Regions from separate parts of the Pseudoalteromonas sp. S4741 genome, predicted to be linked through region 1. Evidence: predicted binding sites of a transcription regulator. Region 1 holds the regulator's gene; the other holds the start of a gene.
The links. Region 1 encodes sigma-54, which starts transcription at its own class of promoters, with help from an activator protein. Its sites were predicted from a motif close to GTTGGCACGNNNNTNGNNT; they were not measured.
Positions count from the first base shown of each region.

Region 1 (3,181 bases):
TACCTGTACTCCCTAGTTTTTCTCTGGCGGTTAACGCGTTAAGAATATCTTGTTGTGTTAAATAGGGCAGTTTATTGTGAGCCAATTCACTGATAAATTCTAAAATTCTTTTTTTACTATTAAAAAGGACCGCAGCTTTACTGCAGTCCTGACAGATAAGTGAGCTTAATTTCATAGTGTTAGTGTCGAGCAAGTTTCTCTTTGTGTTTAATTACTTGACGATCTAGCTTGTCAATCAGCGAGTCTATAGCGGCATACATATCTTGGTGTTCAGTAGAAGCAAAAATCTCAGCGCCACTAACATGAACGGTTGCTTCGGCTTTTTGGTTTAGTTTTTCTACATCGAGAATAACGTGCACATTCGTTATGTGATCAGTGTGCCTCTGTAACTTCGAAAATTTACTATTTACGTAGTCTCTAAGCGAGTCGGTAATATCTACATGGCGACCAGTTAAATTCAGTTGCATAAACATTTTCCTCTTTGTTGTACGCCTTAAATCAAACTTTTACGTTGATTTGACGGGGGAATAGCTAGAGATTCGCGATACTTTGCAATAGTTCTCCTTGCTACTTTAATTCCTTGCTCAGCCAATATATCTGCAATTTTACTATCACTCAATGGTTTAGCTGAGTTTTCTGCAGCGATTAATTTTTTAATTAATGCGCGTATTGCTGTCGATGAACATTCGCCACCATTTTCAGTGCTTACATGGCTTGAAAAGAAATATTTAAGCTCAAAAATACCGCGTGGTGTGTGCATGTATTTTTGCGTAGTAACACGTGAAATAGTCGATTCGTGCATTTCTACCATTTCGGCCACGTCATTAAGTACCATAGGCTTCATCGCCTCAGGACCATGTTCAAAAAAGGCCTGTTGTTGTTGCACAATACAGTTAGTTACTTTAAGCAGTGTGTCGTTTCTACTTTCTAAGCTTTTTATAAACCATTTAGCTTCTTGTAAGTGTGAGCGAATAAACTGGCTATCGCCGCTTGATTTAACCGTACGCGACATAGCTGCATATTGGCTGTTTACCCTAATTTTAGGCATGCTATCTGGGTTTAGTTCAACCACCCAACGGCCTTTCACTTTTTTAACCGACACATCAGGAATAACGTACTCAGACTCTTCTCTAACAATAGTGTCAGCGGGTTTTGGGCTAAGCGTGTGAATTAACGTCATGACTTCTTTAAGCTCATCTTCTTTGAGCTTAGTTTTTTTCATTAACGTGCGATAATCACGCGCAGCCAGTAAGTCAATGTGATCGGTTAAGATCATTTTTGTTTCGTTTAAAAAAGGCGTGTCTTGGTCAAACTGATTTAGTTGAATACACAAACACTCTTGTAAACTACGCGCGGCTATTCCTACCGGATCAAATAACTGAATACGCTTTAAAACGGCTTCTATTTCATCAAGTTCAACTTCATCTTCTATGTCGTTTTCTTGATTAAAACTTTCTAATATTTCTTCACAGCTAAGGGTTAAAATACCAGAATCGTCCACAGCTTCTACGATTGCAATCGCGATGGCTTCATCTGTTGGGCTAAATGGCGTCAGTTGCAATTGCCACATTAAATATTCATGCAGCGTTTCAGTTGAAGAGCCTTGATAAATTGATTCATCTTCAGGCATTGGTCCCGAGGAAGAGGCAGGTGCTGCGCTCATGTATTCATCCCATGTAACATCCATTGCCATATCATCGCTAATGGTGTCTTTGGTCATGGCTTCGCCGCTATCTTGCTCATATTCGCTAGGTTTTTCATCAGCTGAAGCACTTAGCGTTGATTCATCGGTATCGGCTTTTTGTTCGTTTTTACCCGCAGCATCTTCACTGTAATCTTGTTCTTCAACTTCAAGCAAGGGATTACTATCGAGTGCTTCTTGAATTTCTTGCTGGAGATCCAATGTACTGAGCTGCAATAAGCGAATTGCTTGTTGCAACTGTGGAGTCATTGTAAGTTGCTGGCCCATGCGCAGCTGTAATGATTGCCTCATTTATCTCTAACAATCCTTTTAAATTAGTATGATTAATCTTAGCAGATGCTTAGTGGAATAACACACATATTAGAGCTTGAACTGCTCGCCCAAATAAACATCGCGTACTGTTTTATCGTTTAATACATATTCTGGAGTGCCTGATGCAATTAACTCCCCATGAGAAACTATGTAGGCTTTTTCACAAACATCAAGTGTTTCGCGGACGTTGTGATCTGTAATCAATACGCCAATTCCTCGGTTTTTAAGGTGCTCTATAATCTTTTTAATATCTAATACAGAGATAGGATCAACCCCTGCAAAGGGTTCGTCTAGTAGTATAAATTTAGGATTTGCTGCTAATGCTCGCGCAATTTCAACACGGCGACGCTCACCACCTGACAGAGCCATACCTTGGCTGTCACGAATATGCTGAATACTAAATTCATCAAGTAAATTATTTAAGGTATCTTCACGTTGTTGCTTATTGAGCCCTTTACGTGTTTCTAATATAGCCATTAAGTTTTGATAAACCGTCAGCTTTCTAAAAATAGATGATTCTTGTGGTAAATATCCTATCCCTAGGCGAGCTCGACTGTGCATTGGTAATAAAGTGATATCTTGATCATCGATTGATATTTTACCTTTATCGCTCGGTACAAGGCCTACAATCATGTAAAAGGTCGTGGTTTTACCTGCGCCATTGGGGCCAAGTAAGCCGACAATGCTGCCTGCTTCAACTTCTAGACCAACGTTTTTCACCACTTCACGGCCTTTATAGCTTTTCGCTAATAGCTCTGCTTTTAATGTGCTCATGGTTGGCCTTTATCGTCTTCTTTTTTGTTTTCAACAGGCACTAAAATAGTGTGTACACGGTCTGTTGAGTTTTCGTCTTTTTCTGCGCTAATTAACTGCTGCTCTATATCGTAGGTGATACTTTTAGCAGTTATTTTTTGACCTGCTTGAGCAATACTGGCATCGCCGATTAAGGTTAAAAAACGTTGCGAAACATCGTAACGTACTTCATTCGCACTGGCACTCATGATGGTGCCATCTGCTTGTGTTTCTTCAAAATATGCAGGGCTGCCTGTGGCAATTAATAATTGCTTGTTATCGCCTAAGTCATCGCGTTTATGCACTTCTAAACGGTCAGCTGTGATACGGCGATTACCATGAATAATTTCAACATTTTTCTCAAAAATGCCCACG
Region 1 covers NZ_PNCN01000063.1:14,270-17,450, forward strand. Annotated here, with positions in the region: gene ptsN (PTS IIA-like nitrogen regulatory protein PtsN) at 1-175, opposite strand, end outside; gene hpf (ribosome hibernation promoting factor) at 180-467, opposite strand; gene CWC30_RS10600 (RNA polymerase factor sigma-54) at 494-1,993, opposite strand; gene lptB (LPS export ABC transporter ATP-binding protein) at 2,063-2,788, opposite strand; gene lptA (lipopolysaccharide transport periplasmic protein LptA) at 2,785-3,181, opposite strand, start outside.

Region 2 (3,181 bases), on a different contig from region 1:
ATCTGGGGCAATAAACCCGCCTTTTGCAAGCGCTGGAATAAGCTCATCAACAGTAAATTGTTCAACTTCTGGTAATAGCTCGTCTAAGTCTTTTGCTTGTAAATCGGCGTTTAGTGCTTTGTGATACCACGCTGTAGCTGCAAAGTAAGGTAGGCGATTAGCGGCTTTTACAGGGCCATCGCGCTTAATGCCAATATCGGTAGGTGAAACGAGTACAACACCGTTAATGTACATCCACTGACTATTTTGTAGCTCATGCGCTAAGCCTGATACACGCGTTGTACCATAGCTTTCACCAATTAAAAATTTTGGAGAGCGCCAGCGTTCATTTCGAGATACAAAAGTATTAAGCCATTCTGCTAGGTATTTTATATCGGCATTCACACCAAAAAATAACTCTTTTTGTTTATCCTTTGGTAGAAGGTTACTATCTTTATCTTCAACAACACGCGAATAACCCGTGTTTACAGGGTTTACGTAAACGATGTCGGCTACGTCTAAAACCGAATAAGGGTTATCTTTAACACCGTAAGGTTGAATAGGGTAGCCTTCGTCGTCAATTTTTAAAACGCGTGGGCCGGTGTATGCTAAATGCATCCAAACTGACGCTGAGCCTGGGCCACCATTAAATGAAATAAGTAATGGGCGCTTTGTTCTATCATCGACCTTATCGCGCGTGTAGTAAGTGTATTGAAGGGTTGCGATGGCGTCTCCCTTGTCATCCCATACCGGTTGTGTGCCAGTTGCTACTGTGTAAGAAAATCGTTCATTATTTATTTTTGCTTTGTGCTGGGTAACCACTTTACTGTCAATATCAATACGACGTTGATTATCGGCAAACGAGGCGCTACTTAGGGTGAGCGCAATAGCGGCAATGGGTAAAAATAGAATTCGACTAAATTTCATAAGTGACCCTTTTTATTTTATGTACTGCAGTTATAGCGATATTTGAGTAAAAAACAAAAGTATTGAGACTAGCTGCCGATAATAATCGTTGAGTTAGCGAGTAACCACCTCTGTTAAGAATAAACTTTGTTTAATAGTTAGACTTTTTTTAAACGCCTTCTTTGTATTTCATTGATATCGCACCAATCCTGCATTTTGCATAAAAAAAGCGCACCTAAATGGTGCGCTTTTTTGTTTTATATATTATTTATTTTTTTAAGTTTATGTTTTTATTATTAATTTAAAAATGGCACAAAGGTTGGATTGTATAGAGGAAATACAATAACAAGCTAGCGTCCTAAGGGGGCCTTTGTGAAAATGATCAGTGCAATAATAAAGCCATTCAAACTAGATGATGTGCGTGAAGCACTCGCTGATTTAGGCATCGAAGGAATGACAGTGGTTGACGTTAAGGGATTTGGACGTCAAAGAGGGCATACTGAGTTATACCGTGGTGCTGAATATCAGGTTGACTTTATACCTAAAATTAAACTTGAAATTGCTACTCGTAGTGAAAATTGCCAACGCGTTGTAGAAACCATTACCAAAGTCGCTGGAACGGGCAAAATTGGTGACGGCAAAATTTTTGTTTACGACCTAGACCAAATCGTCCGTATTCGTACTGGCGAGCTTGATGATGATGCAATTTAAGGGGGCAACATGGAAAATACAATTATAGAGCTGAAGTTTTCGCTCGATACGTTTTACTTTTTAATGTCTGGCATCTTAGTCATGTGGATGGCAGCCGGTTTTGCAATGTTAGAAGCGGGTTTAGTGCGCTCTAAAAATACCACAGAAATTCTAACTAAAAATATCGCGCTTTATTCTATCGCGTGTACTATGTTTTTGTTGATAGGCTACAACATTATGTACGTAGATAATGTTGAAGGCGGCGTTATTCCTTCGTTTGGTGGGCTAATAGGTAGCCAAGCGGCAGATGCTAATCATTCACTAGAATCTGACTTTTTCTTCCAAGTAGTGTTTGTTGCAACGGCCATGTCTATTGTATCTGGCGCCGTAGCGGAGCGTATGAAGTTATGGGCTTTCTTAGTGTTTACTGTAGTACTAACAGGATTAATTTACCCAATTGAAGGTTACTGGACATGGGGTGGCGGCTTCTTATCTGAATTAGGCTTTGTTGATTTTGCAGGCTCTGCCATTGTCCATGCAACCGGTGCAGCTGCAGCGCTTGCGGGTGTAATTCTACTGGGAGCACGTAAAGGTAAATATGGTAAAAATGGTGAAATTTACCCAATTCCAGGTTCAAACTTACCACTTGCTACATTGGGTACATTTATTTTATGGATGGGTTGGTTTGGCTTTAACGGTGGATCACAGTTATTAATTTCAGATAAAGAAAACGCAACTGCGGTAGGTCAAATATTACTTAATACCAATGCTGCTGCAGCTATGGGGGCAATTTCAGCCTTGTTCTTATGTAAACTTTTATGGGGCAAAGCCGATTTAACCATGGTACTTAATGGTGCACTTGCAGGCTTAGTGGTTATTACTGCAGACCCATTATCACCATCACCACTAATGGCGTGTTTATTTGGCTTACTAGGTGGCTCATTAGTGATACTTAGTATTGTCGCACTGGACAAAGCTAAGATAGATGATCCCGTGGGTGCTATTTCTGTTCATGGTGTGTGTGGCATCCTAGGTATCGTGCTAGTACCTGTTACTAATGCTGAGGCCAGCATTGTTAATCAGTTGATTGGCCTACTATGTATTATTGGTTTTGTGTTTATTGCTTCATTCATTGTATGGGCAATCCTCAAGCAAACTATGGGTATTCGTGTTACCGAAGAAGAAGAGTTAAACGGTATGGATCAACACGATTGTGGTATTGATGCTTATCCAGAGTTTGTATCAGTTAGAAGTAATTAATTAAAAGTATTGTGTGTTCAATCAAAGCCCTACTCTGTTAGGGCTTTTTTGATTTCAGGGGAGGTTAATTTTTCAGGTGCTAAGGTAATGTGATAAGCTCCTCGCGTTAAATTAACCTTCGGAATATATTACACTTAAATGGCTGAAAAAAAGAAAACATCGACCAGTAAACCCTCGACTAAGCGCGCTACTAAGTCATCTAAATCATCGGCGCGAAAAAGTGCGACTAAAAAAACTTCAAGCACCGCAAAACGGCCACTTTTTAAAACGTTGTTTTCTATTTTTTGGAAACTGAGTCTGGCGACTTTTATCGCCATTGCACTTTATTTTATTTACCTTGATGCAA
Region 2 covers NZ_PNCN01000012.1:7,931-11,111, forward strand. Annotated here, with positions in the region: gene CWC30_RS01635 (S10 family peptidase) at 1-906, opposite strand, end outside; gene CWC30_RS01640 (P-II family nitrogen regulator) at 1,258-1,596, shown strand; gene CWC30_RS01645 (ammonium transporter AmtB) at 1,606-2,835, shown strand; gene mrcB (penicillin-binding protein 1B) at 2,974-3,181, shown strand, end outside.
Region 2: a site for sigma-54 is predicted at 1,192-1,210, ahead of CWC30_RS01640 (P-II family nitrogen regulator). Genes of this name have one in related genera too.